3 regions of the Neorhizobium sp. 05N33 genome follow, and region 2 is predicted to be linked to each of the others. Evidence: riboswitches for the same ligand, from Rfam matches in the RefSeq annotation. Region 2 holds a riboswitch; each other region holds the start of a gene.

What was found. Region 2 has a riboswitch for cobalamin ahead of AC1DLT_RS30275 (aromatic ring-hydroxylating oxygenase subunit alpha). Riboswitches for the same ligand answer to the same signal wherever they lie in the genome.
Positions count from the first base shown of each region.
Region 1: linked by a shared signal. The riboswitch ahead of AC1DLT_RS01710 (ABC transporter substrate-binding protein) and the one ahead of AC1DLT_RS30275 (aromatic ring-hydroxylating oxygenase subunit alpha) in region 2 are both predicted to bind cobalamin.
Region 3: linked by a shared signal. The riboswitch ahead of bluB (5,6-dimethylbenzimidazole synthase) and the one ahead of AC1DLT_RS30275 (aromatic ring-hydroxylating oxygenase subunit alpha) in region 2 are both predicted to bind cobalamin.

Region 1 is NZ_JBFTNK010000001.1:352,207-362,207, reverse strand. Features, by position in the region: gene AC1DLT_RS01745 (YcnI family copper-binding membrane protein) at 179-697, shown strand; gene AC1DLT_RS01740 (copper resistance CopC/CopD family protein) at 765-2,384, shown strand; gene AC1DLT_RS01735 (hypothetical protein) at 2,381-3,016, opposite strand; gene nikR (nickel-responsive transcriptional regulator NikR) at 3,115-3,519, shown strand; gene AC1DLT_RS01725 (HupE/UreJ family protein) at 3,655-4,257, shown strand; gene AC1DLT_RS01720 (ABC transporter permease) at 4,337-5,164, opposite strand; gene AC1DLT_RS01715 (ABC transporter permease) at 5,115-6,029, opposite strand; gene AC1DLT_RS01710 (ABC transporter substrate-binding protein) at 6,036-8,330, opposite strand; cobalamin riboswitch at 8,439-8,633, opposite strand; partial or broken gene AC1DLT_RS01705 (CobW C-terminal domain-containing protein) at 8,676-9,157, opposite strand; partial or broken gene AC1DLT_RS01700 (SDR family oxidoreductase) at 9,129-10,001, shown strand, end outside.
Region 2 is NZ_JBFTNK010000028.1:11,123-21,123, forward strand. Features, by position in the region: gene AC1DLT_RS30245 (DUF6101 family protein) at 1-171, opposite strand, end outside; gene AC1DLT_RS30250 (DUF1217 domain-containing protein) at 477-3,065, shown strand; gene AC1DLT_RS30255 (winged helix-turn-helix domain-containing protein) at 3,079-3,459, opposite strand; gene AC1DLT_RS30260 (FAD-binding oxidoreductase) at 3,456-4,901, opposite strand; gene AC1DLT_RS30265 (L-threonylcarbamoyladenylate synthase) at 4,929-5,906, opposite strand; gene AC1DLT_RS30270 (DUF6656 family protein) at 5,940-6,536, opposite strand; cobalamin riboswitch at 6,720-6,949, shown strand; gene AC1DLT_RS30275 (aromatic ring-hydroxylating oxygenase subunit alpha) at 7,053-8,297, shown strand; gene AC1DLT_RS30280 (BA14K family protein) at 8,406-8,825, shown strand; gene AC1DLT_RS30285 (BA14K family protein) at 9,020-9,472, shown strand; gene AC1DLT_RS30290 (transporter) at 9,542-10,001, opposite strand, start outside.
Region 3 is NZ_JBFTNK010000006.1:66,561-76,561, reverse strand. Features, by position in the region: gene AC1DLT_RS17010 (glycerophosphodiester phosphodiesterase family protein) at 1-268, opposite strand, end outside; gene AC1DLT_RS17005 (carbohydrate ABC transporter permease) at 277-1,104, opposite strand; gene AC1DLT_RS17000 (carbohydrate ABC transporter permease) at 1,091-1,960, opposite strand; gene AC1DLT_RS16995 (ABC transporter substrate-binding protein) at 2,142-3,401, shown strand; gene AC1DLT_RS16990 (NADP-dependent malic enzyme) at 3,580-5,886, shown strand; gene AC1DLT_RS16985 (hypothetical protein) at 6,031-6,732, shown strand; gene bluB (5,6-dimethylbenzimidazole synthase) at 6,733-7,419, opposite strand; cobalamin riboswitch at 7,514-7,702, opposite strand; gene AC1DLT_RS16975 (TolB family protein) at 7,730-8,566, opposite strand; gene AC1DLT_RS16970 (NAD+ synthase) at 8,576-10,001, opposite strand, start outside.

The DNA of each region.
Region 1 (10,001 bases), on a different contig from region 2:
ACATCGCTCCTCGTCAGACGCCACCGCATGTGGCGCCTGACGACCGACCGTAGGGATGATCGGGCGCTGTTCAGTGCGATCGCTTCTTCATCCGCATCATCACAACCACCGGTGCCATCGTGGCCGCCGGGACATCAAACCCAGCCGATGGGTAGTCGGCATTTCAATGGAGAGACACATGTTGAAGACGCTCATGACCACCGCCGCCGTTCTTGTGATCGGCAGCACCGCCGCGTTCGCGCATATAACCCTCGAAGGCCGGGAAGCGCCGGTGGGTTCGACCTACAAGGCGATTTTCCGCGTACCGCATGGCTGCGAAGGCAAGCCGACTGTCTCGATCCGGATCCAGATGCCGGAAGGCTTTTATGGCGTGAAACCGCAGCCGAAGGCTGGCTGGAAGCTCGAAAAGATCAAGGGGACCTATGCCAAGCCCTACACCAACGAGGGTACGACGATGACGGAAGGCGTCAAGGAAATCGTCTGGAGCGGCGGCAATCTCGGCGATGACGAATATGACGAATTTGTCCTGCGCGGTACGATCTCCGCTGATCTGAAGCCGGGCGAGATGCTGTATTTCCCGGTGGTGCAAGAATGTGCCGAAGGGATGAAGGATCGCTGGATCGAAATCCCGACGGGCAGCCAGAAGTCTTCCGACCTGAAGACGCCGGCTCCGGCTGTCAAGCTCCTCGGCAAATAAGCGCATCAAGCGACAAGCCGGCATGGGAGACCATGCCGGCCATGCACACATATGGAGAATGACGGCGATGGGGCAGTTTCCGGGAAAGACGTCTGCGCTGGGGAGCAAGCTTCGTTGGATCGTGCTCGCGATCCTGTTGTGGCTGCCGATGACGTCGGCCGCCTTTGCGCATGCGTCGCTGACGGCAACCGAGCCGCAGGATGGCACCGTGGTTGCGACGCCGCCGGCGATCATGAGCCTGTCCTTCAGCGAACCGGTTGCCGTCACCACACTGCATCTCACCAAGCCGGATGGCAGTTCGGCCTCCCTCGACAAGTTCGTGCTACGTGATCGCACCCTCGAAATAACCCCGCCGGATGGTCTTGGGTCCGGGACCTATGTGCTGTCATGGCGGGTGGTCTCTGAAGACGGCCATCCGGTCGGCGGCTCGATCGTGTTTTCCATCGGGCAGCCGAGCGCGACCCCGACGACCCAAATCGAAGCCGTCGACTGGACAGTCCGAGCCGGCCTCTTGACCGGCAAGGTGGGACTCTATCTCGGCCTGAGCTTCGGCATCGGCGGCGTCTTCGGCATGCATTGGTTCGCCGGTGGCTCGCGGCAGGGATTGCGGGCCATTGGCGTGGCACTGGCGCTGGGGCTCGCAGGCACGATCATCTCGGCCGGTTTCCAGGGCCTCGACACCGTCGGTGTTTCTGCCGCGAGATTGTTCGATCCCGCACCCTGGGCCGCCGGTTTTGCCACCAGCTTCGGACGGACCGTGGTCTTCATGATCGCGGCGCTTGCCCTATCGGCCTTGGCGCTAGCAAGCGGGCCAGGCAAAAGCGGCCGCTGGATATCGCTTGGCGGACTTTTGACCGGCGCGTTCGCGCTCTGTCTCAGTGGCCATGCGAGTGCTGCGGAACCCCAATGGCTGACCCGTCCGGCGGTATTTCTGCACGCCTTGACGATCGCCATCTGGATGGGCGCGTTGATACCATTGGCCGCCAATTTCCGGGCCACCGACGCAGCGGCGCGCCCTGCGCTTCAACGTTTTTCCCGATCGATACCCTATGCGGTGATCGTTCTTGCCGCCGCTGGCATCATCCTTGCCGTGATCCAGGTCAGGGAACCAGCAGCGCTTCTCAACACGGCCTATGGCAATGTCCTGCTGATCAAGCTCGGCCTGTTGTGCGTTCTCTTCCTGGCTGCGGCCTTCAACCGCTGGAAGCTGACGGCTCCTGCGGAAGCTGGCGACTTCGTGATGACGCGCGTGTTGGTTCGGTCGATCGTCGCGGAGACCGTCATCGTCCTGCTGATCTTCGGGGTTGCCGCGACCTGGCGCTTCACGCCGCCGCCAAGGGCCTTGCAGATCGCCGCCGCGCAGCCGGCATCGACGCATATCCACACGGACAAGGCGATGGCCGAAGTGACGATCACTCCCGGCAAGGCAGGCGTTGTTTCCGTGTCGACGATGGTGATGACGGGAGACTTCTCGCCGATGGAAGCGCAGGAAGTCTCGCTGGCCTTTTCCAATCCGAAGTCGGGGATCGAGCCGATCGAGCGCAAGGCGACGAAAGGGGAGAACAGCACATGGACGGCGGAGGGGCTGACCCTGCCGCTTGCCGGGACATGGAATGTGCGAGTGGACATCCTCATCGACGATTTCAATATCACCAGGCTGGACGGCGAGATCGACATCAAACCCTAAGCGTGTCCCGCACCTACTATGGGAGTCGGCCGCGCTCGCCGCCGGACCACAAGTACGACAAAAAACAGCCCTGCAAGCAGCATGGTTGCTGCAAGAACGACCGTCAGCAGGCTTGGAATATGCGTCGCGAAATCATGCCAGTCGGGATCGACGGGGGAGGCGGTATTGAACGTGGTCGCGCTGAAGGCGCAAAGGACAAGCGACGATCCGCGTTCGATCATGTCCTTTTCGACGCTATCGAACAGATCGCCGGCCTTCTGCTGCCAAAAGGGCAGTGTCCGCATGCGCACGAGCATCGCCTGGTCGGCGGCGAGGTAGGCATGACTGCATTCGTTGAGCGGGCTCGCCTCGTCCTCGATGCTGCGTGGGATCAACCCCCAGAGGCAAAGCCCATATTGCTCGCGACTAAAGGCCAGCAGCTTGCGGACGTCGCCGTCCTTGACGGCGACCCAGGATGCGAGCGCCTCGATATCTCCGCGGCGATCGGCAATGACCGCCATCTGGCCATGCGAAAGCGGCGCGATCGCGAGGCCGGAGATATCTCTCGGGGTTCGAAGGCTATGGGCACCCGCACCCCAGGCCGTGCCGAGCAACACCATTATCAGCAATGCGCATATACCGAGCGATCTCATCTGGAGCCCCATTCCTCGCTAGCTAAATACTCAGACACCGAAACATGGTCCAGTGTTAATGATGGGTCGCGCAGGCACACAGCCGCGGAGGAGATAGCATGCAGAGACTCACGATAACCCTAGATGACGATCTGCTTGATGCGACCGACCGAATGGTCGACGAAAAAGGCTATTCAAGCCGTTCCGAGGCTGTTCGGGATTGCCTCAGGGACGGCCTTCCGAAATCGCATGAAGGAGAACACCAATCAGATCGTCCGGCCTATGCGGTTCTCTCATACGTGTTCGAACACGACTTGCGCGACCTGGCGAAAAGACTGACGAGCCATCAACACGATCATCATGACCTTTCGGTTTCAACCCTTCATATACATGCAAACGAGACCGATTGTCTCGAAGTTGCCGTTCTGAAGGGCAATGCCGGCGACCTCCGCGCCTATGCCGATAGCGTATCTACCCAGCGCGGTGTTCGCTACGCCAACATCCATCTCATCCCGCAAGATTGAGGCGACGAAGCTACGTCGATTGACGCAGTAGTCGCTTTTCGATCTTTCCTCATACCATGGCTCATACCATGGCTCATACCATGGCTCATACCATGGCTCATGCCATGCACCGTGTCACAGAAAAAGGGGATCGACATGTTTTCCAAAGCTTCAAAACTTGCTCTCTCGCTCGCCGTTGTCGCGGGAATGCCCTCTATCGCTTTCGCACATACCGGCGTCGGTGACACAAGCGGCTTCATGCATGGATTCGGCCACCCGATCTCAGGACTGGACCATATCCTCGCTATGGTGATGGTCGGCGTCTTTGCCTATCAGCTTGGTGGCAGGGCCATGTGGCTTGTGCCGACGACGTTCGTGCTGGTCATGGCGTTCGGCGGTGCGCTCGGCGTCCTCGGCGTGCCGGTTCCCTTCGTCGAAGTCGGGATCGCGCTTTCGGTCATTGTGCTCGGCGCGATCGTCGCACTCAACGTCAAGGCACCGATCGCGGTCGCAATGGGAATTGTCGGTCTCTTCGCCATCTTCCATGGTCATGCCCATGGAGCCGAGATGCCCGAGGATGCAGGCGGTGTCGCTTATGCGGCCGGCTTCATGATTGCGACGGCTCTTCTTCATGCGTTGGGTATCGCCCTCGGCTTCGCGATCGGCAAGGCCGGCGAGCGCAGCGGTCGCGTTGTGGTGCAGTCGGTCGGCGGCATTGCTGCATTGGCGGGTGTCGGTCTGCTGACCGGCGTGATTTGATACCCCGTCACATGACCTGAACATGCTCGGTCGAAGTCGGTATGTCGTTCGGCTTCGATCGCGACTATGAAAATTGGGACTACGCCTCCTGATTATCGAAGGCCCAATTGAGCGCGGAGACCGTGATTGCAATTGCCGCGCCCGGCCAGATCATCAGCATCGGATGGTCGAAGATAAAGATGCGGTATTCGAAAAGCATCGATCCCCAATCCGGTTTCGAGGGATCGGCGCCGAGTCCGATGAAGGCCAGCGAGGCATACGCCACGACGGCCAGACCCGCCTGGTTTCCCACATAAGCGAGCATCAACGGCAGCGTATTCGGAAGAAGGTGGCGGAAAATCATCCCGAATGACGAGACGCCGAGACTTTGCGCCGCGAGAATGAAAGGTTGGCCGAGCACCCGCTTGCTCAGCGAATGGGCAAGCAGCGCATGCGGCCCGATGCCGGCGAGGCCGAGCGCCAGGCCGGCGCTGAGTGGCGAGAGCCCAAAGATCGCCGCCGCCGTCAAAGCTACCACGAGCGTCGGCACCACGATGAAGAATTCACAGCTGCGCAGGATGAGCGTTTCGCGCCAGGTCCCGAGAACAGCGGCAGCGGTGCCCAGGAGCGTGCCGGCGGTGAAGCCGATGAAACCGACGGAAAGGATGACGCAGGCCGTCCGCCAGCCGCCGGCCATGATGCGGGACAGGAGATCGCGGCCGAGATGGTCGGTTCCAAACACATGGCTTGCCGTCATGCCGGAATGGCGGGCAAGGATATCCACGGCATCCGGATCATGCGGCTGCCAGACACCGCCGAGGATCAGAAAGGCGGCGAGTGCCGCGAGCAGGCAATATCGTACCATCAGGATCGGGCCATCAGGCGAGACGCGGATCGAGGAAGCGCATGGCGAGATATGCACCGCCATTCATCACGAGCATCCAGAGGGCGACGACCATGACATAGGCCTGCAGCACCATCTGGTCACGGGCGGCGATGCTCTGCACCAGGAACTGGCTGATGCCGGGCAGGCCGAACAGAATTTCCATCGTCGCCGTCGAGCCGATCACCCAGCCGGCTTCGGATCGCACGGCCGCCAGCAGCCCGTAAAGGGCGCTGCGATGGCCGTGCCGCCACAGCGCCTGCCGTTCCGACAACCCCTTGGCAAGCGCCGTTCGAAAATGCGGCTGCGCGGCGGTTTCCGTCAAGTCGCGGCGATAGACGCGGGCGAGGGCTGCAACGGAATGCAGGGCGATCAGCAGGATCGGCAGGACGACGGCCGTCCAGTCGTTGGCGAAGGGCCTCATCCATCGCAACTGCACGCCCAGCACCCAGAGCAGCACGAGCCCGAGCCAGAAGCCTGGCACGGCCTGAACGAAGACCGAGAGTATTCGACTGAAGCGATCGACCACTCCTTTCGGCCGAGCCGCCGCAAAAAACCCGAGCGGAATTGCGAGCACAATGGCGAGCCCCAGGCCGGCAAGACCCAGGGACAGCGAAACGGGCAGGCGCTCGAGGAATTCGCCAAGCACCGGTTCTCCCGTGCGGAAGGATCGCCCCCAGTCTCCCGTCAGAAAATTCAGGAGCCAGTGGACGTAGCGGAGCAGCAGGGGCTGATCGAGACCCCACTGTGTCCTGAGAGCCGCGACGGTTTCGTCCGTCGCCGGCAGGTTCCAGATGCGGATGGCGATCGCGACCGGATCGGCCGGCATCAGGGTGATCGCGGTGAAGGAGGCGAGTGAAGCCCCCAGCAGGCCCGTCAGGGATTGAACGCCGAACCGAACCGGGCTCATGCCGCCTTACTTCGCCTCGCCGATATCGGCGCGCAGCACGTGATAGTCGGATCCCCAGGGCTCGTAGTTCTTCAGCCGCTTCGACATGCCGACATACCAGACCGGCGAGACCAGGAAGGAGGCCGGCGCCTCGGAAAACAGCTTTGCCTGCGCGTCAAGTGCGATCGTCACGCGCTTGACCGGATCGCCTTCCGTGGCGAAGCGGTTGAGGATAGCGTCGAAGTCCGGTGAAGCGTATTTCGCATAGTTGAGCGAAGCGCCGCTTCTCAGCATCGAGTTCAGGAAGAAGGCGGCATCGCCGCTTGGCGCGGTATGCTGGGCCCAGAGCGCGATGTCAAAATCGCCGGCCGCGGCCACCTGCGAAATATTCTCGACTACCTGCGTGTCGATCGCCACGCCTATCTTCGCAAGTTCGACCTTGACGACTGGCAGCATGGTCACGAGATCGGGGCGTTGCGGATAGGTGATGGCGAGCAGGCGAAGCGGCTTGCCATCCTTTTCGCGGGCGCCGCTGTCACCCTTCTTCCAGCCGGCTTCATCGAGAAGCGCGCCGGCCCTGGCGAGATCGGTCGGGCGCAGGTCCTTGCCGGCGAACGGGAAATAGGCGGCATAGGCGCCTGTTGCAGGATCTCCACCGTTGATCGCCGCGGCCAGTTCCTTGCGGTCGAAGGCAAGATCCAGCGCCTGGCGGACCTTGACGTCGCCGAGCAACGGGCGGGTCGTGTTGAAGAAGGCGAGATACTGGTATCCGACCGGGAAAGACTTGATCGTCAGGTCCGGATTGGTCTTGAGGCGGGCAACAACCTCCGATGGCAGGCCGAAAGCGAGGTCCAGTTCGCCGGCTTCGAGCGCCAGCGTCATCGACTGCGCATCGCCGAACTTGCGGAAACTCACCGGCGAGCGCTTGTCGGCTCCGACGAAATGCGTGTTCGGCTCAAGCGTGATCGACGCATCCGTCTTGAAGGCTGCGATCCGGTAGGGACCGGTAAAAACGGCATTGCTGTCGCCGGCCGGCTTATAGGCGATCAGCGGCCATTCGGCGAAAAGCGCCTGGATATAGGGAACGGGCTTCTCCGTCCTCACCTTTAGAGTGAGATCGTCGGCGGGCTCGAAGGTCAGCTTGCCGCCGGTGGCAAGCGCCGCCTTGTTGTTGGCGAACGTGTTGTCGAAGCCGGCGGCGAGCGCCTTGGCAGTCACCGGCGTGCCGTCGGAGAACATCCCGCCGGGCTTCAGCGTGATCGTCCAGGTCAGGTCGTCGGTACGCTTCGCCTTGTCGGCGAGTTCCTGTACGAGCTTGCCGTCCCTGTCGACGGTGAAAAGGTTCTCGCCCACTCCATGGCTGACCAGCGCCCAGCCGTTCGAGCCCTTGGCCGGATCCGTGCCGCTGGTGATGTAGGTGGCGCCGACGCGAAGCGGTTCGGCCGCAAACGCGGTTGCGGCCGTGCTGACGGCCGCCGTAGCAAGCCAGGCCGCGGCCAGGCGCGACATGAGTCTGGATGACAATTCTCTCTCCTCAGTTCTGTTCGGACGATGTGCGCAGCCGCTGCTTGCGGCCGGTCGGGTGATAGGCGAAATCCTCGACGATCGCGTCGCGGAGCAGATGTTCGGTGATGATCCGGTCGACCGCGTCTTGGTGACGCCGCCGTAATAAGTGCCCTCGGGAAACACTTGCAGCACGGGCGCCAGATTGCAGGGTCCGAGACAGGTGGATTTCGCCGTCATCGTGCCGTCGCCGGTGACGCGCAGCTTCCGGCGTTCCTGCTGGTTACGCAGATGATTCCAGATCACCTCGGTGCCGGCCGAATTGCAGGCTCCGCCGGCGCAAACGAGGGCGCGCCGCTTCTGGGCGGGTACGAGCGAGCCTTCCTGGGCGACAGGTTTTGCGGTGGGAACATCAAGGCCTTCGGAGGTTTCCAGCAATTCGCCGATGAGCGGTGTCATCAAAGCGCTGGAAGAGACGTCTCTGGAAATCGAAAGCGCCGGCCAGGGCTGTTCGTCCGACGCCCTCCAGCGTTTCAGCGACTTGGTCAGCCAGATATGGAAACTCGGCTCCATCGGCAGGACGAGAGGGACGATGGTGAGGCTGTCGACATCCACGTCGAGCAGGGCGGAAAGCGCCTCGCGCAGGGATGGCGTGCCCTGCTCGGTGAAGGCAAAGCGAACCACGGTACCGGGCCGGGATTGCGCCACGAGACCGGCCAGCCGCCGCATTTCCAGATGGGGAGACGCAGCAAAGGCGGATTTCACGATCAGCAGGATCGCCCGCCTCGGCGCGCCGGATGGAATGTTGTTCTGGTCCACTGCCTCGATCTCAAAAACGCGAGGAGGCAGCAAAAATGACGGCACGCCAGGATCCGGAAATTACCGGAGGCCCAATGCACCTTCATTCCTGTGGCACACCCCGACCACGGAATTTCTCTCTGTCAGGCAGGTCTCCTGGCTCGCGGGTCAAAGCCTTTATCGCCCGTCTTCCCGGCATTTCTGCCAGTGACTTGATGGACGAACGGCTCACCGCTCACAGTTGCGGGACAGCTCCGGTATCACACCGGATTCCCTCTTAGCTTCCGCCCTTCGGCGGAAGAACCACGACGCGATGACCCTACACTGTCATGGTCGACTGTCAATCGACTGGTCTCAAGCTTTCGCTTATGTTGCCTGGCGATCCCAACTTGGGAATGGGTCCAGCAGGTTGTGCCAGAGTTGAGGTGTGAAGACCTCGCTGTCGATCAAGCAAAAGTCCAATTCCGCTCGAATTTTCGCCTCATCCACAGGGTCGGCGCCGATAAAGACAATTTCCTGGCGGCGATCGCCCCAGACCGGATCCAGATAGGGGGCCATCATTTTGAGGAAGCCCGGTTCCTGTGGCCATTGACCCTTGGGAACGGATGTCCACCAAAGGCCCATCTTGCTGGTGCGGACAAGGCTCCTGCCTGACTGATTTCGCCGACATAGTGAGGTCGCGTTGCAAGCCAAAAGAAACCTTTCGCACGGACCACGCCAGGCCACGGCTTATCGATGAACGCCTGAAGTAGCGCGGGATCGAAGGGCTTCTTTGCACGGTAAACAAAGGAGCGAATTCCGTACTCGTCCGTCTCCGGAATGTGGTCCTTGAAACCATGCAACTCCTTGCCCAGTCGAGCGATGGGATTTCTGTTAATCCGGAACGCGTGCAGGCATGCCAGGAACAAGCGTCCAGCTTCGACGTTACCCGATCGCAGCGCCAGCTGGCGCGGTCATTCATTTCCAGTGGAAATCACAGTGAACCTCGGCCTCACAAACAAACGCGTTCTCGTGACGGGAGGCAATTCCGGTCTGGGAGCCGCAATCTCGAAGGCCTTCGCCGCGGAAGGCGCCCGAGTTGCAGTCAACTATCTGGTCAACCCCGAACAAACCGAGATGCTCGTTGATGAGTTCACCGCCGCCGGAGGTCAAGCTCTCGGGCTGATGGCCGACATAAGCGACGCCAGTGCAGTCGATGCAATGTTCCGCGTCATGGACGATGCGTGGGGCGGGATTGATGTGATTGTGAACAACGCCGGCATTGACGGTCGCTTTTCGCTTGGGTGGCAAAGTGATGTCGAGGCGTGGTGCAAAATCATCGATGTCAACCTGAAGGGGACCTATTTTTGCGCGCATAAGCGCTCAAGCGCATGGTCGCGCAGAGGTCGGGCGTCGTGCTCAATACGACCAGTGTCCATGAGGTCATCGGCTGGACCGGCTACAGTGCTTACACGGCCAGCAAGGCGGGAATATCAATGATGTCAAAATCCCTGGCGCAGGAAGCGGCGCCGCATGGTGTGCGTGTGCTTTGCTTAGCGCCTGGGGCAATTCGCACGCCGATCAACAGGCCAGTCTGGGAGGATGCCGATGGATATCGAGATTTGCTGACGAAGATCCCGCTGCAGCGAATAGGTGAGCCAGAGAACGTCGCGGTTATGGCCATTCTGCTCGCGTCAGACGCCGCCAGCTACG
Region 2 (10,001 bases):
CAGGCCGCTTGCGGGAAGGATCTTACGCAGCACTGCGCCGCGTTCGTCGATGGTGATGGAGACATCTCCTGAGGTCTCGCGCAGCGCATAGGTAACCTGCTGCGGGAAACGAGACGGATCGAGCCTGAATGTCGACCCTGCCCAGACGGGCTTCAGAACAGTGTTGGTCATCGATATGCTACCCTTGTTTTACCTGAGAGCCGTTGCCGGTTTCCCTACGGGACTTTTGTCCTCTGATACCCAAAGCATAGGGCGGGCCATGTTCGAGACTGCTTAAAAATAGCGGTTAAAGAAGCCTTGCCTGCCTGGATGGTTAGCAAAAGGGGTCGGATTTGGGTTTCCGGAAGGTGAATCGCGGCATTGCTGTGCAGGCCTGGGACATTCCGGACGGGATGTCGAAACCCTTTCGAAAAGCCACAGGCAAGGCTAGACTGCAATGATTGCGGCAGCATAATTCCGAGTCGTGAGGCCCTTCCATGGTATCGACCTATCTCACCTTTGATCTTGTCAATCGCGACATGCAGAAGAGCCTGAAAAACATTGCCGGGCAGACGACGGTCGTCAACGATACGAAGTACTATCAGGACAATATCGGCAAGGTAAAAACCGTCGACGAGTTCCTCGGCAATTATCGCCTCTATTCCTATGCGATGCAGGCCCACGGCCTGGACGACATGATCTATGCCAAGGCGTTCATGAAGCAGGTGCTGGAAAGCGATCTCAGCGACGACAACAGCTTTGCAAACCGCCTGACCGACGACCGTTACAAGAATATCGCCGCAGCCTTCAATTTCGGCGTTTCCAACGGAGAGGGGGCAGCCGCCCAGTCCAACGGCCAGATGGACGAACTCTTCGATACCTACGACCAGACGATCGCAGCCCAGAACGATACGATCGAGGAAGACACCCGTTATTTCAAGGTCATGCTGGGCGAAACCGGCAATATTACCAATGTCGATCAGCTGCTGGCCAATCCGAGGCTCCGCGACTACCTGTTCACCGCCTATGGCATCGATACGAAATATTACAACTACAATGCCATCCGCGGCGTGCTGACCAGCGATCCGGCCGATCCGACCAGCTTTTACAACACCGCCTATGGCAACAACCTCGACCAGTACAATGCGGCGAAAACCGAAGACACGGAGCTTGCCGAGCGGCTGAGCCTCAGCACCGGCATTCCCACGCTGCAGGATTCGATCGCGCTCGGCCAGCAGAAGAAAACCGATCTCGAAACCCAGATCGCCGCCAAGCAGGATCAGCTGAACAATGGCGGTCCGGCGACCCTCCAGGCCGAGATCGACGCCATGCAGGTGGAGCTGACCAATACGGTGCAGGCAATCCAGACGGACCAGGATAACCTGACGACGTCGCAGACGCGTTATACCGAGCTGGATGGCAGGCTGGTGCCGATCGCCCAGACGGACTCGCGACGCGCCGAACTCGCGACCATCATCAGCGCCGGGGCGTCCGATGCACCCTTTCTCGCATTGATGAAATCGCTCGCCGAGGATTTCAGCTTCAACGCTGACGGCTCTGTGCCGGCAGGCGGCGCGGTCACTCCGGAAAAGCTGCTGGAGATTGTCGGAGGTTTCTTCAACAAGCAGACCCGGATCACGCATGGCGAGGCGATGTTCAATCAGGAGCTCTTCGAGCAGAAGCTCAAGACGGCTACCAACGTCAGCGATTTCATCAATGATCCCCGGCTTCTCAAATATATCAAGGTCGCCTTCAATCTCGACAAGGTCACGGTCGTCAAGTCCACGATCGAACAGATATTGACGAGCGATCTCTCCGACCCTGACAGCTATGCGAACCGCTTTGGCGTTACCAATCCGGAATATCTGGATCTCGCGAAGGCTTTCAACTTCAACACCGACGGTACCGTCGCCGCCGGCCAGGCCCAGGACGAATTACAGACCAGTACCACCCGTAGCGACTATATGAGCCGCTGGGACGACAAACAGGAAGCGGACCTCGACAAGACCATCAAGTTCTACAAGCTCGACCTTTCGGAAGTGAGGACGCTGGACGACTTTCTGAGCGCGGATGCCGACAAATCCTACGATTTTGCTCTTCAAGCGGTTGGCCTCGACCCCGCCACCGTTTCGAAGCTGACGATCAAGAGTGCCTTGAAAAGCGACCTTTCCGACCCGAACAGCTATATCTACAAGCTGAAGGACGAACGTTTCGTCTCGCTTGCCAAGCTCTTCAACTTCGACCCCAAGGGGGCCGTCACCCGCCAGGTGCTGCTCCAGTCCAATGCGGCAATCACCAACGTTGCCAAGGATTATATCCTGCGCAAAAGCCGGTTCATGGAAGGCGATGAACTCAAGGCGGCGAGGGCGAAAGCCCAGACGGAGGCCAAATATTATACTGACGCGATGCAGCGCATCGGCAGTCGCGATGAACTGCTCGCCGATCGCAAGACGCTCGACATCCTGCTGATATCGAAGGGGATAGACCCTTCCAAGGTCACCAATGATTTCCTGAAGAAGGCCTTCAATTCGGATCCCGCCGACCCCAAGAGCTTCGTGAATACCCAGACGGACAAGCGGTTCGCGCAGCTCGTCGGTACCTTCAATTTCGACTCCAAGGGTGAGATCGACCGAAGCTCGGCAGGCGAGGCCCAGAACGGCGGCGAAGTCGTCGCGACCCAGGACCTTTACGTCCGCCAGCTTCTCGAAAACCAGCAGGGCGAGGAAAATCCGGGCGTCCGCCTGGCGCTTTATTTCGAGCGTATGTCGGACAGCATCACCGACCCATACGTGATCCTCGGCGACGAGGCGCTGAAGGAGTTCTTTCGCGTCACTTTCAGCCTGCCCGCGGAAATCGCCAACATGGACGTCGACCAGCAGGCCAAGATCGTCAAGAACAAGCTCAACCTCGAAGATCTGAGCGATCCGGAAAAGGTCAAGAAACTGGTCCAGCGCTTCACGATCATGTACGACCTGGAAAACAGCCAGAATACGGCATCGGCAGTAAGCATTCTAAGCAGCGACGGCAGTTCGGTCGGCATCAGCTCGGACACCCTATGGGCATTGTCCCAGATCCGGATGGGCTGAGAGCGGGCGGTTATCAGGCGTCGGTGGTCTTTGCCGTCGTCTCGAAGTGCGGATCTGCATTCGATTCGAGCCAGTCGAGGTCGGCGCGCATCGCGTCGCGGCTCGCTTTCTCCATCCGCCGGTAGCGCGACAGCAGTTCCCGGCCAAATTCCGTCAGACCCGCACCGCCGCCGCTTTTGCCGCCGTGGCGGGTAAAGATCGACGGCTCCTTGAACATCCGGTTGATCTCGTCGCCGAGCAGCCATGCCCGCCGGTAGGACATGCCGATCGAGGCGCCCGCCGCCCGGATCGAGCCGTGTTCGGCGATCAGTTCCAGAAGCTGCGCCTTGCCCGGACCGAGCCGCACGCCGTTGTCGAGGTCGATCCGGATCGTGGTCTTCGAGGGCCGGCTCATGGAATGGTCACCACCTTGCCGGGGTTCATGATGCCGGCGGGATCGAACGCCTGCTTGATGCGCCGCATCAGGTCCATCTCGATCGGCGAACGGATATGGGCGAGTTCGTCGCGCTTCAACTGACCGACGCCGTGTTCGGCTGAGATCGACCCACCGGCGGCGAGCACGATGCTGTGGACGATCGCGTTGATCTCCCGCCAGCGGCCGATGAATGCCGCCTTGTCGCCCGCCATGTCGGCGCTGATGGGCTGCGAGATGTTGTAATGGATATTGCCGTCGCCGAGATGGCCGAAGGCGCAGACCCGCGCACCCGGCATGGCCGCCAGCACCGCCTGTTCTGCCTCCGCCATGAAGGTCGGGATTTTCGAGACCGGCACCGACACGTCGTGCTTGATCGAGCCGCCTTCGGGTTTCTGCGCATCCGACATGCTTTCGCGCATGTGCCAGAGCGCCTTCTGCTGCGCGACGGAGGAGGCGATCACGGCGTCGCGGATGAGGCCTGCCTCGAAACCCTGTTCGAGCAGCGATTGTACCATGGAACTAGCCGTCTCGGCGGAATCCGAGGTCGAGATGTCGATCAGCGCGTACCATGGATGCGGCTCGGAGAGCGGATCGCGCACGCCCTCTATATGCCGGACCACGAATTCGATGCCGATGCGCGGCATCAGCTCGAAACCGGTCAGCGCCGTGCCGCAGAGGTTCGAGGCCCGCTCGAAGAGTTTTAACGCGTCTGCCGGCGAATTGAGGCCGGCAAGTGCGACCTGGTGCCCGACCGGCTGCGGAAAAAGTTTCAGCACCGCGCCGGTAATGATGCCGAGCGTGCCTTCCGCGCCGATGAACAGGTCGCGCAGATCGTAGCCGGTATTGTCCTTCTTGAGCCGGCGCAGGCCGTCCCAGATCTCGCCGGTCGGCAGCACCACTTCGAGCCCGAGGCAGAGTTGGCGGGTATTGCCATAGGCGAGCACGGCAGTACCGCCGGCATTGGTGGAGAGGTTGCCGCCGATGCGGCAGGAGCCCTCTGAGCCGAGCGACAGGGGAAATAGCCGGTCGACGGCTTCCGCCGCCTTCTGCACGTCGGCAAGGATGGCGCCGCCGTCGGCGACCAGCACGTTGGCGACCGGATCGACGTCACGGATGCGGTTCATGCGTTCGAGCGAGACGATCAGGTCGCTGCCGCCGGTGCGCGGCGTCTGGCCTCCGACAAGGCCGGTATTGCCGGTCTGCGGCACGATCGGCGTGCCTGTCTCGCTCGCGAGCTTTAGGATCGCGGACACTTCCTCGACCGAGCCCGGCTTCAGCAGCATCGGAGAGGAACCCCGGTAGAGTCCGCGGCCCTCGACCAGATGCGGCGCAAGATCGTTCGCGTCGCGCAGCACGTGATTTTCGCCGACGATCGCGGCGAAGCGGTCGAGAAGTTCTGGTTTCGGCCCGGAAATATCCATCAACGTCTCCTCCTCTTTTGCCCCGGCTCATTCTCGCGGGGCGGCGGCCCTCGCCAGCCGGTCGTTGATCGCTTCGCCGAGCCCATGGTCGGGAATGGGCGTGACGGCGATGCTGGCGGCGCCGGTGGCGTCGGCCCGCTTCAGGTAATCGAACAGGTTTGCCGCCGCCTGCGCAAGATCGCCCGACGGGCTCAGATCAAAAACCGCCGTCGCGAGTTCCATTCCTTTCACGGGAGCAGAACCGAGCCGGATCAATGCCTCGCCGGTCTCGACATGGTCGGCATTGAGCCTGACCGCCGCTCCTGGCGCGTAATGGGAAGCGAGCATGCCGGGAGCTTCGATGATTGCCGCTGGTCCTTCCGGTCGGATCACCGCAAGGCCGGTTGCACGTTCGATCTCTTCCACGGCCACCCCACCCGGCCGCAGCAGCCGGATCACGCCATCCTCGACACGAACGATGGTCGATTCCACACCGACCGGAGCCGCGCCGCCGTCGATGATCAAAGCCAGCTTGTCGCCCAGGTCGTCGGCCACATGGGCGGCGCTGGTTGGGCTCACCTTGCCGGACGTGTTGGCGCTCGGCGCCGCGAGTGGCTTGCCGAAGGCGCGGATCAGATCGGAAGCGAAGCCCTTGGGAAGCCGGATGCCGACCGTATCGAGCCCGGCCGTCGCCAGCGCGTGGATGCCACTTTCGGGCTTTAGGGCCAGGATCAGGGTGAGGGGGCCCGGCCAGAAGGCTTGGCCAAGCTTTCGCGAAATCGGGTCGAAGTCGGCATAACGCTCGGCCATGGCTAGATCCGACATGTGGCAGATCAGCGGATTGAAGCGCGGCCGGCCCTTGGTCTCGTAGATGCGGGTGATGGCGGCGGGATTGGTGGCATCGGCCGCAAGCCCGTAGACCGTCTCGGTGGGGATCGCCACGGGTAGGCCACCGCCGAGCACGGCGCAGGCTTGGGCGAGCGCGCCGTCATGGTCCCGGGTGATGTCGATGATTTGAGCCGTCATATCCGCCCGTCAATAACGCGGAGCCCGGCGTCTTCATAGCTTTTTGATGATCTCGCGGAGCATTTCGTTGGAAGTGCCGAGCATCAGCACGTTCTTGATCGCTTCCATCGGATCGTTGGTGCGGAACAGAAGGCCATTCTTGCGGATCGATCGGTTGATCTGCAGCGGCTGGCCGGCCTCTCGTTCGACCGCGACGGCGAAATACATGCGCGAATAGGCCGTGCTGATACGCTCGAAGAACGTTTCCTCCCCGCCCATCTCGGAAACGAAGTTGGCAATGTAGAAGGACCAGCTTACCGGCACGCCGTGGGCAAGCTGCGTTCTTGCCGCCGTGACATGGCAATAGCCGAGATGCGGCCGCTCATCGAGCGTGTGGTGAAAGATGATCTTCGGAAACTTGATCGAGCGATGGAAGGAGTTGATCCGGTTGTGGCTCGTCTCGCCGGCCGCCTCCAGCCTTTTGCCTGTGCGCTCGGCGACCTCGTCATGGGTGAGATAACGGCGCTCTTCCGGCAGCCAGATCGGATTGTAGCGGGCGATGCGCCCCGTCCGAAGGAATTCGGAATGGGCAGCGGTCTTCACTGCCACCGGCGCCGGAGGCTTTGGTGGAGGAGCTTTATAGTAACGGATTTTCCCCTTGGCCTGCACGGTGGCATCGCTCCCATTCGAGCCGGGATTTTATGGCTTATCCCTTAATGACAGGTTTCGCTTTCGCGGGGCTGGAGTGTTGCATTCCGGGCCGTTTCGCCGCTGTCGCCAACGCGGTTGCCGATGTCGCAATGTCGCCTATGCGACACGCCCGCTCGATGGTTATATCCGCCTCGATCTTGAGGTGCCGCCTGTCTAGGGAAGGCGGAGAATTGGGAAGCCGGCAGGGGTCTTCGAAACCTTGATCCGGCGCTGCCCCCGCAACGGTGGTGGAGCAACAAAGCTTGGTACAGGCCACTGGGAAAGAGCCGAAAAGGCCGCCCGGGAAGGCGCCGAGCCCGTCCCGCAACGGACAGCTCCTGAGCCCGGAAACCAGCCTCGGGACAAAAGATGACGACCGGACGCGGCGGGCGTTCGGGACAGGGTTTGGGGCGGGCCTGGGGCCGGCCGGCATTTCCATGTCCTTCCGCTGTCCACATTGACGAGGAAGGTAAGTATATGGAAATTCGCAATCAGGCCCTGCGGCAGCTCAAGAACCGCCGCGAGGGGTTCAGCCTCGAACAGCCCTTCTATACCGATCCCGCCTATTTCAAGCTCGATCTGGAAATGATCTGGTACCGCGACTGGCTGTTCGTCGGGCATGATTGCGAGCTGCCCAAGGCCGGCGCCTATTTCACCCTGCAGATCGGCGATTATCCGGTCGTTATCGTGCGCGGCCGCGACAACCAGATCCGGGCGCTGCACAATACCTGCCGCCATCGTGGCAGCCGTGTCTGCACCAAGGAACATGGCTCGGCGGTGCGGCTCGTTTGTCCCTACCATCAATGGACCTACGAGCTGGACGGCTCGCTTCTGGTCGGTCGCCAGATGGGCCAGGACTTCGACAAGACCCAATTCAGCATGAAGAAGGTCCATTGCGAGAGCGTCGCCGGCTTTATCTTCATCTGTCTTGCCAACGAGGCGCCGGATTTCGCGCCGGTTCGCGCCGCCATCGAGCCTTATATGGCCCCGCACCGCCTGTCGGAAGCCAAGGTCGCGCACCAGTCGACGATCATCGAGAAGGGCAACTGGAAGCTCGTCTGGGAAAACAACCGCGAATGTTACCACTGCGCCGCCAACCATCCGGAGCTCTGCCGCACCTATCCGGAATCGCCGACCGCGACCGGTGTCCAGGGCGCCAAGGACGATCCGGTCATCGCCGCCCATTGGCAGCGCTGTGAGGAGGCCGGGTTGCCGAGCGAATTCCGGATGGACGAGACCGGCCAGTTCCGCGTCGCGCGCATGCCGCTGATCGAGGATGCCGAGAGCTATACGATGAGCGGCCGCAACGCCGTACAYCGCAAACTCTCCGACGACGTGACGATCAATTCGATCGGCACCATGCTGCTGTTCCACTATCCAAGCAGCTGGAACCACATTCTCGGTGACCACGCGATCTCGTTCCGCGTCACCCCGCTCGGGCCGGAAGAAACGGCGGTTACCACCAAATGGCTGGTCCACAAGGACGCGGTTGAGGGCGTCGACTACAATCTCGAAGACCTGACCCATGTCTGGAACATGACCAACGACCAGGACCGCCAGATCGTGGAGGAAAACGCTTTCGGCATCCGCTCGCCCGCCTACGAGCCCGGTCCTTACTCGCCACTCCACGAAGGCGGCGTCATGCAGTTCGTCGAATGGTACTCGAACTTCATGGTCAACCGGCTGCAGGGCGACCAGGCGAAACTTTCGATCGTCGCCTGATCGCCAATTCGTGATCGGCGTTGATCGGCGCGGGGCGTGGCTCCAGGAACGGAATCCCGCGTGTGGCGTTGTTTTCTGATTGAAAATCAGAATGAGGAAGCACCCCGCATGAACGCCTTTCGCCTACGCCTGACCGCAGCGGCAGTCGCCGTTGTCACGACATTTGCTGGCCTTGTACCTGCGCAGGCTGTCCAAATGCCGGCTCCGCCATCCGGCATTTCGGCCGCCGGCGATGTCACCAATGTCCAGTACCGTCGCGACTTCCGGCGTGACCGATACGGTTGGTATCGCGGCCATCGCGGTTACCGCGACCGCCGCCCCGGTTATCGTTATCACAACGGTTTCTGGTTCCCGCTGGCCGCCTTCGGTGCCGGTGCCATTATCGGCGGCGCTATCCAGGCGGATCGGGGTTATGGCAGCCGCCACGTCGCCTGGTGTGAAAGCCGTTATCGCAGCTATCGGGCCTGGGACGATACCTATGCACCGCGCGCCGGCGTGCGGGCGCGCTGCATCTCGCCTTACAGGTAAGCAGGTATTGGCCCTCTCGACGCGGAGCCCGGTCGCGGCGTAAGCCGGTGGCCGGGCTTGTTTGTCGCGGCGCACGTTAATCACGCATTCAGGATGAACTTCCCAAGGGTTGCAGCGAAATTCTATTTCGCTGCATACTGAAATAATTGGCTGGCAAAAATTGAAACACCGACAAGGGATATGGGGGACTTAATATGACTCTTTTGAAGAAGATTGCGGTTGCGGGCATCTCTGCTGCCGTTCTCGCCGGCTCGCTGATGCCGGCTCAGGCGATGCCGGCACCGACCGCTCCGGCCGCCGGGATCGAAACGAACGCCAATGCCGACGCGACCCTCGTGCAGTATCGTCGCCATGGCGGCGGCTGGTATGGCGGGTATCGTGGTTATCGCGACTACCGCCCGGGTTATCGCCGCCATAACGGCTACTGGTTCCCGCTGGCGGCATTTGGTGCCGGTGCGCTGATCGGCGGTGCCATTGCCTCCCAGCCGCGTTACGTCGAGCCGGCGCCGGTCTATGGCGGCGGGGACGACATCAATCCGCGCCACTACGAATGGTGCGCCGAGCGTTACCGCTCCTACGATGCCTATTCGAACTCGTTCCAGCCGAACTACGGCCCGCGCCAGACCTGCTATTCGCCCTATTTCTAAGAGCGGTCGATAGGCAACGTTCAACCCGTCCGGCATCATCCCCGGGCGGGTTTTTTGTTTGTCCAGCGGTCAGAGAATACCGGTGCGTTTCAACAGCCACCAGGCGGCAAGCACCGAAATGACGATCAGGCCGAAGGCATAGGCTGTCCCCGAGCCATTCCCCTCGAAGGGCAGCGACGCAGTGTTCATGCCGAAAAAGCCGGTGACCAAGGTCGGCGGCAGCAGGAAGGCGGTCATCAGCGACAGAATGTAGAGGTGCCTGTTGGTCTCGGAGGAGAGTTTCGAGTCGATTTCCTCATGCAGCAGCCGGGCGCGCTCCTGCAGGGCGTAGACGTCGTGATCCGCCGCCTCCAGCCGGCCGATCAGCCGTGAGGCAGCGTCGTCGAAACCGGGCGGCATCTCGTCGTCGTCGGTCGCCGCCGCGCGCCTGAGCAGCGTCAGCACCGTCCTCAGGTGCCGGTGCAGCCGGACCACCGTCCGCCGGATCGGCGCAAGGCGGCGCCGCTCGTCGCGCGGCGTGTTGTCGTAG
Region 3 (10,001 bases), on a different contig from region 2:
CCTCGTCGAGGGTCGGAATGGTTTCACCTGCCGCGCCGACGATGACGAATTTCGACAGTTGTTCGTAGGTGAGCCTGCCGATCTCGCCCTTGCCGTCGGTCATCCGGTCGATCGTTGCATCGTGGTGGACGACCAGAACCTTGTCGGCAGTGTGGTGGACGTCGAATTCGACGAGTTCGACCGGCAGCGCGGCGGTCTGGCGGAAAGCGAGCCTGGAATTTTCCGGCCATAGATGGGTGCCGCCGCGATGGGATGCGATCTTGGTCATTCGAAACCTCACTTGATGCCGCCGAGACCCGCGCCCTGCACCAGCTGGCGTTCGGCAAATAAGAAAAACACGATGCTCGGCGACAGGACCACGCAGCTCGCCGCAAGGATCAGGGGCCAGTCGGTAAACGGCTGTTCGCGCACCGACGCCTGCAGGTTGGCGAGCGCGATCTGCACGGTCTGCGTATCGCCGCGCAGCACGATCAGCGGCCAGAGATAGGAATTCCACTGGGCGATGAAGGCAAACAGCGCCATCGAGGCGATCGCGGCCCAGCAGATCGGCACGATGACGTCGATCAGGATCTTGAAATGGCTGGCGCCGTCCAGGCGTGCCGCCTCCTCGTAGACCTTCGGCACGCCCATGAAATGCTGGCGCAGGAAGAAGGTCACGAAACCGGAGGCAAGCTGGGGCAGCACCGCCGCCCAGATGCTCGGCACCAGCTTCATCTTGGCCATCAACAGGTAGTTGGGAATGATGCAGATCAGCTCCGGAATGGTCAGCGTGCCGAGCACCGCCCAGAACAGCATGTTGCGGCCACGGAACTCCATGCGGGCAAAGGCATAGGCTGCAAGGATCGAGGTGATCATCGTACCGACCGTCGTCGACAGCGCGATTATGATCGAGTTCATGAAATAGGCGCCGAGACCTGCCTCGGTGAACACCCGCAGATAATTATCTGGATGCAGCGACCATTCGGCGACATTGGGATTGAGGAGGTCGGACGGTGCGAGCAGCGAGGCGCCGATGCCGATCAGGAAGGGGAAGACCACACCGAGGCCGAGCAGCGCCGCCCCCGCCCAGCCGAGGAAATGGAGGAGACGATCAGGAAAGGTCATAATTCACCTTGTCCCTGGCAAAGGCGAGCTTTGCGAGCGTAATGGCGACCAGTCCGAGAAATAGGAGCACGGCCAATGCCGATCCTGTCGAGATGTCGAACAGGGTAAAGCTCAGGTAGTAGAGGAAGTTCATCAGGACATCGGTGCCGTTGGCCGGCCCGCCGCGGGTGATGACGTTGACGAGCGTGAAGATCTGAAAACTGTCGATCACCGAGACCACGAGCAGGAACAGCGTGGTCGGCGCGACCAATGGAAAGGTGATGTCCCTGAACCGACGCCAGCGCCCCGCCCGGTCGATGCGCGCCGCTTCGTAATAATCGTCGGGAATGGCGTTGAGCCCGGCGATGAACAGCAGCGTATCGTAACCGAGCTGCTTCCAGATCGCCACGATGCCAACTGCGACCAGCGCCAGGTTGACGTCCTGCAGCCAAGGAATCTTGCCGATGCCGATGGCGCCGAGCGTCAGGTTGATGAAGCCGATATCGGTGTTGAACATCCAGCTCCAGATCACCGAAATCGCCACGGAACTGGTGACATAGGGAAGGAAATAGACGCCCCGCAGCAGCCGTGCGAAAGCATGGCTTTCCCTCAGGAGATGGGCAAGCGCCAGCGCCAGGATCAGTCGCGGCGGCACGCTCACCAGCATCAGGAGAAAGGTCACCCAGAGGGAATGATGGAACTGATCCGAGCCGAACAGCTCAAGATAGTTGTCGAAGCCCACATATCTGGAGCGTCCGTTGAGGATATTGGTCTGATGGATGCTGAGCCAGGCGGAATAGACGATTGGCCAATAGATGAAGAGGCCGAGCAGCCCGACACAGGGCAGAAGATAGAGATAGGGCCTCAATATTCGCATCGCGTTCTAACGTTTTCCCAAGGTCACGCTTTGACTTAGCGGCCCAGTGCGAAAGTCTCGTGACATTTTCCACTCCCTGCGTCATTCGCCTGTAACGTCCCCTTCCTACCCTTTCGCGATAGCGGTCTGGGCCGTCGAACCGGTATTTCAACCGCCGTTTCAACGAAAAGGAGAGAATGGGATGTTGAGGAAACTGCTTATCGCGGCGGCCGTCGCGGTGCTTGCGGGCCAGCCGGCGCTTGCCGCCCCCGTCGAAATCACCTTCTGGCATTCGCTCGCCAAGAAGGGCACGGACGCGGTCAACCAGATCGTCGACAAGTTCAACGCCTCGCAGAGCGAATACAAACTGAAGGCCGAATATACGGGAAATTACGACGACACGACCACCAAGCTGCAGGCCGCCATCCCGGCTGGCCAGGCACCGGACCTCATGATGCTGGAGGTCACCCGCTACGGCCTGTTCGCCGATTCCGGCGTGCTCGAGCAGCTCGACCCCTACCTTCAGAAGGAAGGCGCCGCATTCCTTGACCAGTATCAGCCGTTCGCGCTCGAAGGCCCGAAATATCTCGGCAAATCCTATGTGCTGCCGTTCAACGTCTCGACACCGGTCATGTACTACAACAGGGACGCTTTCCGCGCTGCGGGTCTTGACCCGAATACACCGCCGAAGACCTGGGACGAACTGCGCCAGATGTCCGCTAAGCTCACGGTTCGCCAGGGCAATGACGTCAAGCAGTGGGGTGTCATCGGGTTCGGCCAGTTCGTGCGCTGGGCCTTCGTTGCACAGGCCGGCGGCGAATGGGTCAGCCCCAAGGACAATTCCGTGCTGATGGATAGCGATGCCTCGATCGGCGCCTATACCTACATGGCCGATCTGATCCGCAAGGACAAGGTTTCGCCGGAAGCAGCGGCGATCAACGAAAGCCTTGCCAGCCAATATTTCACCAGTGGCCAGGCTGCGATCAATTTCGACTCGACCGGCGGCTTCGGCGCACTGCGCGGTGCCGTGAAATTCGATCTCGGCGTTGCCCCGCTGCCTTGCGGCGTCAAATGCGCTGCCCCGATCGGCGGTGCGACGATCGGCATCAATTCGGCCTCCGACGAAGCCCATCGCAAGGGCGCCTGGGCGTTCCTGAAATTCATCTCGCGCCCGGAAATCAACGCGATCACCTTCGTGGAGACCGGCTACCTGCCGATCATGAAGAAGACCGCCGACGTCGACATCGCCAAGAAAGCGATTGCTGAAGAGCCCGGTTATTCGGTTGCCATCAAGCAGCTCGACGTGGCCTTTGTGCGCTCGCGCCCGCCGGCAATGCCGGCAATCCGCGCCAAGGAACCGTCGGTCTGGGAAGCGATCGTGCTCGGCAAGACGCCGGAAGTACAGGCTCTGAAGACCTTCGGCGCCGAAATGCGGACCATGCTGTCGAAAAGCGGCGGCTGATACGAAGAGCGTGACATAAGAGCCTTGACCCAGACGACGAAAAGCCCGGAGAGGCCAAGCGCCTCTCCGGGCTTTGTTTTATTCGGCGAGGCAAATATCTGGGATGGACCCCCGTTCGATTTGTTGTATTGAGGGACCCATTCCCGAGAAAGACGCCGAGGTCGCAATGACATCGAATATGCCCGTAACTTCCCCAGCCAATGCCGATCTCGACGAGCAGGCGCTGTTCTTCCACCGCTATCCGCGGCCCGGCAAGCTGGAGATCCAGGCGACCAAGCCGCTCGGCAACCAGCGCGACCTGGCGCTTGCCTATTCTCCGGGCGTTGCAGCCCCATGTCTGGCGATCCGCGACAACCCGGATTTGGCCGCGGACTATACCGCCCGCGCCAACCTCGTCGCCGTCGTCTCCAACGGCTCGGCCGTGCTTGGGCTTGGCAATATCGGCCCGCTGGCTTCAAAGCCGGTGATGGAGGGCAAGGCCGTCCTCTTCAAGAAATTCGCCGGGATCGACGTGTTCGACATCGAGATCGACGCGCCCGGTATCGAGGCGATGGTCTCGACCGTTTCGGCGCTCGAGCCGACCTTCGGCGGTATCAACCTCGAAGACATCAAGTCTCCGGAATGTTTCGAAGTCGAACGCCGGCTGCGCGAAAAGATGAACATCCCGGTCTTCCACGACGACCAGCACGGCACCGCGATCATCGTCGCTGCCGCGGTCCTCAACGGGCTTGAGCTCGCCGGCAAGAACATCGCCGACGTGAAAATCGTCACCTCGGGCGCGGGTGCTGCGGCACTCGCCTGCCTGCACCTCCTCGTTTCGCTCGGCGCGAAGAAGGAGAATATCTGGGTCCACGACATCGAAGGCCTCGTCTATGACGGCCGCAATACGCTGATGGACGAGTGGAAGGAAATCTACACCCAGAAGTCCGACAAGCGCGTGCTTGCCGACAGCATCGGCGGCGCCGACGTGTTTCTCGGCCTGTCCGCCGCCGGCGTGCTGAAGCCGGAACTCCTGGAGCAGATGGCCGACAAGCCGCTGATCATGGCGCTGGCCAATCCGACGCCGGAAATCATGCCCGAGCTTGCCCGCGCCGCCCGTCCCGACGCGATGATCTGCACTGGCCGGTCGGACTTCCCGAACCAGGTCAACAACGTCCTGTGCTTCCCCTATATCTTCCGCGGCGCGCTTGATTGCGGCGCCCGGACGATCAACGAGGAAATGAAGATGGCGGCGGTCAAGGCGATCGCAGCGCTTGCCCGCGAGGAAGTCTCCGACGTCGCGGCGCGCGCCTATTCCGGCGAGTCGCCGATTTTTGGCGCAGACTATCTGATCCCCTCGCCCTTCGATCCGCGCCTCATCCTGCGCATTGCGCCGGCGGTTGCCAAGGCTGCCGCCGAGACCGGCGTCGCATCGCGGCCTATCCATGATTTCGAGGCCTATCTGGATCAGCTGAACCGCTTCGTCTGGCGCTCCGGTTTCGTGATGAAACCGATCTTCAGCGCAGCCAAGGTTTCGGAAAAGAACCGGGTGATCTTTTCGGAAGGCGAGGACGAGCGCGTGCTGCGCGCAGCCCAGGTTCTGCTCGAGGAAAAGACCGCGACGCCGATCCTGATCGGCCGTCCTTCCGTCATCGAGGCGCGGCTTGCCCGTTTCGGCATCCGAATCCGCCCGAATGTCGATTTCGCCGTGGTCAACCCGGAAGACGATCCGCGCTACCGCGACTATGTCGACGAATATTTTGCGCTGGTCGGCCGCGAAGGCATCAATCCGGAAGCGGCACGCACCATCGTGCGCACCAACAATACGGTGATCGGTGCGCTGGCGGTCAAGCGCGGCGATGCGGATGCGCTGATCTGCGGCGTCGAGGGCCGTTATGACAAGCACCTCAGCGACGTGAACCAGATCATCGGCAAGCGTCCGGGCGTCTGCGCGTTCTCGGGCCTCAGCCTGGTGATTTCCCAGCGAGGCGCGATGTTCTTCACCGACACGTTCGTCAACTACAACCCATCCGCGCAGGAAATTGCCGAGATCACCATTCTGGCGGCAGAGGAAATCCACCGGTTCGGCATCACCCCGAAGGCAGCGCTGATCTGCCACTCGAATTTCGGTTCGCGCGATTCCGAAAGTGCGCAGAAGATGCGGGCCGCCCTGAAGCTGGTACGCCAGCGGGCGCCGGAGCTGGAAGTGGACGGCGAAATGCAGGGTGGTTCTGCCCTGTCGGAAACGCTGCGCAAGCGGGCCATGCCGGACAGTTCGCTGACCGGCGAAGCCAACCTGCTGGTTTTCCCGAATCTCGATGCGGCAAATATCTCGCTCGGTCTCGTCCGCAACCTCACGGATGCTCTGCATGTCGGCCCCATTCTTCTCGGGGCGGCCCAGCCGGCGCATATCCTGTCATCCTCGGTCACGTCGCGCGGCGTGGTGAACATGGCGGCACTCGCCGTCGTGGAGGCATCGCAGCCCAATCTGCAATTTCAATCCTGAGTTGAATAACTCTCTCGATGCGATGTCTTGAGCCCCGCCCGGGGCTCAACCGGCCCTTGGATAGATTTCGCCATGCGGTGGTCTCGGCTTTATGAGATTATCAACCGGCACGTTCCATGATGTCATCTTCCAGTAAAGGAGAGGATGCCGGAATTGCCGATACCGCTTCGCGGCCTGCTGACCATACCGCTCTTGTTTTTGCCTGCCGCAGCGCTGGCGGGAGACCCTGCCGTTTGCGCAGCGCTTTACCGGAAACTTGGAAACAGCCCGGAGATCATCGGCAATACGTCGGCGGCGCGCAGCTATGCCCAGCAGCTCGGCGAATATAATGCCGATATCCGTGAACTGCGGGTCGACATGCGCCGCGCCGGCTGCGGCAACGGCAGCGTCGTGGTCCTCGGCGGCCCCAATGCCGAAGTCTGCGGCCAGATGCGAGATGCGCTGGGAAGAATGGAGCAGAGCCGCGACACGCTGACGGCTGAGCGCAACGGTTCGCGGCAGATAATCCTGCCCTCGGAAGAGCGCAATGCCATTCTCGCCGCCATTCGCGAACAGCGCTGCATCCCTTCTTTCGAGCCGCTGCCGCCTGTAGTCGACGACAAGCGAAAGGTGCCGGGCATCGAACTTCCCAGGCAAGAGGAGCCTTATTCCGGAATTACCAACCTGCGCACCCACCCGCCGCAAAAGCCGCAGGCGACCGCGGTCCCGCCGCCAGTGCTCACGCCGCCGCCGGAGCGGCCATACGACCCCAGCAAAAAGGTGCGCACCGTCGGGCCGACCTTCCTGCCCGAAGCGGGTATTGATCTCACCAATCCGAAATCGGCAGGACCACAGCCGCAGCAATAATCAGCGGCTGTCCCATCGGTCCTGAAAGATCAGCGCGTCCAGGCCCAAGCGCTGGCGCCAGCCCTTGAGCGCCAGTTCGGGTTCGCCGTAGAGCCGATCGACATAACCGAGGCAGAGCCAGGCGACGATCTCGACACGGTCGGGAATACCGAGCAGCCCGCGCACGTCCTCGTCGCGGAAAATGCTGACCCAGCCAACACCGACGCCCTCGGCCCTTGCCGCGAGCCAGAGGTTCTGCACGGCGCAGACGGTCGAATAGGCATCCATGCGCGGATTGTGAGTGCGGCCGAGCACGACCGGACCGGCGCGGTCCGGATCGCAGGTAACGCAGATCGACAGCGGCGCCTTGACAATGCCTTCGAGCTTGAGGCTGCGGTAGAGGTCGCGGCTTTCCTCGGCAAACATCTCCACGGCCTCGTCATTGGCGCGCGAAAAGGCGGCCCGCGCGGCCTCGCGTACCGCCTGATCGCGGATGAGGATGAAATTCCATGGCTGCATGAAGCCGACCGAGGGTGCCGAATGCGCGGCGCCAAGCAGCCGCATCACCAGGTCGTCCGGCAGCGGATCGGGCAGGAACTGGTCGCGCACGTCGCGGCGTGTCTCGATCGCCCGGTAGACAGCGGCGCGTTCGACCTTGGAAAACTCGCCTGCAGGCAGCAAGGCATGCGCGAAAGGATCAGTCTGCATCGTTAAGTCCCCAACAATGCCGTCGCTCCCTTGCCTTCCCGGCACGAAGCCTTTGGGCAAAAAGAGGTCCGAAACCTTTCCGCCGTCCGCGCGGGCTGGTCTATCTCGTCAGGCCGGTCTTCTGACTTGGTTTCATCCGCCTGCACCGCCGCCTTCCCGGTTTCCCAGTGGCTTTCATATATTGCGGCCGAGCGTCCACCTCACAGCGTTGGGCACGTTCCGGTTCCACCCCGGATTCCCGATTCTCCGGCTTGTCGCCGGCACCTGACAGGATCGTTTATGCCCTTACGCTATCCCCGGCGCAAGGCGTTCATGCGACAGGGAAATAGCGCACATAGGCAAACTCATCGCCATCAGGCGACCAGTTCGGCGAATTCATCGTGCCTTGCCCGCCGAAGAGCTCGAACACCGTTTCGACATTGCCGCCGTCCATGTCCATCAGCCTGACGCGGACGTCAAGATCGCGCGGATGGTCGAAGACATCGGCGTCGTAGGAGACAAAAACGATCTTGTCACCCTTCGGTGACGGATGCGGAAACCAGTCGCCGTAACCGCCGTCGGTGATCCGCTCGGCCGCGCCGCCTGCGGCCGGGACGCGCCAGATCTGCATCAGCCCGGTGCGACTGGAATTGAAATAGATCCATTTTCCATCCGGCGAATAGTCCGGCCCGTCATTGCGGCCCTCGCCGAATGTCAGCCGCGTCTCTGCGCCACCTTCGATGCCGATGGTATAGATGTCGAACTCGTCGCCGCGGATGCCGCAATAGGCGAAGTTTTTTCCGTCCGGCGACCAGCCATGCCAGTAGGACGGCAGGTTCCGGGTTACCAGCCGCGGCACGCCGCCACCGGCGGAAAGGACATAGATCGCCGACTTGCCTAACTCTACCTTGTCGGAAATGGCGATCAGCGAACCGTCCGGCGAAATGCCGTGGTCGTTGTTGCATTGGCGGGCAAAGCCGGTATCGACCGGTTCAGGCCCGTCACCACCCTCCGGTGACAGACGATAGATCAGGCCCTCGCTGTTGAGCATCAGGTAACGCCCGTCCGGCGACCAGTTGGGCGCTTCGAAGAGGGCTTCCGTCTGCCAGACCACTCGCATCACCCTCGTCCGGATATTAAAGATCTCGACCGAGCTGCGCGAGGCCATGATCCTCTCCTATCGATCGCGGAAACGGTTGGTGATCGGATAACGCCGGTCGCGGCCAAAATTCTTCTTGGTGATCTTGACGCCCGGCGCCGATTGGCGCCGCTTGTATTCGGCGAGATAGAGCAGGTGTTCGATCCGGTGAACAGTCGCGATGTCGTGGCCGCGGGCGACGATCTCCTCGGTGCCCATTTCCAGCTCGACGAGGCATTCGAGAATGTCGTCGAGCACCGGATAGGGCGGCAGCGAATCCTGGTCGGTCTGGTTGGGTCTGAGTTCCGCGGACGGGGCCTTGGAGATGATGTTCTTCGGGATCACCTCGCCGCTTGGGCCAAGAGCCGTCGGCGGCAGGTGTTCGTTGCGCCAGGCGGCCAGCGCGTAGACCTGCATCTTGTAGAGGTCCTTGATCGGATTGAAGCCGCCGTTCATGTCGCCGTAGAGCGTCGCGTAGCCGACCGACATTTCCGACTTGTTGCCGGTCGTCACCACCATCGAGCCGAACTTGTTGGAGATCGCCATCAGGATCGTGCCGCGGGCGCGGCTCTGGAGGTTCTCTTCGGTAATCCCCTCGTCGGTTCCTTCGAACAGCTCGGCCAGCGCTGACGAAAAACCGTCCACCGGCTCGGCGATCTGCACGATGTCGTACCGGCAGCCGAGCGCCCTGGCGCAATCGGCTGCGTCCTTCAGCGAATCCTCGGAGGTGTAGCGATAGGGCAGCATCACCGTGCGCACCCTCTCCTCGCCCAGCGCATCGACAGCGATCGCCGCGCAGATGGCACTGTCGATGCCGCCGGACAGGCCGAGAACGACCGACTTGAAGCCGTTCTTGTTGACGTAGTCGCGGAACCCCAGAAGGCAGGCGCGGTAATCCGCCTCCTCCTTTTCCGGAATGCGCGCCATCGGTCCGCGGGCGCAGTGCCAGGTCTCGCCAATCCGTTTCCATTCGGTGACGGCGACGGCCGGCTCGAACTGGCTCATCTGGAAGGCGAGCGACTTGTCGGTGTTGAAGGCGAAGCTTGCGCCGTCGAAGACCAGTTCGTCCTGACCGCCGAGCTGGGCCGCGTAGATCATCGGCAGGCCGGTCTCGATCACCTGCTTCAGAACGACCTGATGGCGAATATCCACCTTGCCGCGAAAATAGGGCGAACCGTTCGGCACGAGCAGGATTTCCGCCCCGCTTTCCGAGAGCGTCTCGCAGACGCCGAGATCGCCCCAGATATCCTCGCAGATCGGAATGCCGAGTCGCACGCCGCGGAAATTGACGGGCCCCGGCATCTCGCCGGCGATGAAGACCCGCTTTTCGTCAAACTCGCCGTAATTCGGCAGGTCGATCTTGTCGCGCACGGCGATCACCTTGCCGCCGTCGAGCACGGCGATCGAATTGTGCCGGCCCTCCTTGCCCTGACGCGGGAAGCCGATGATGACGCCGGGGCCGCCG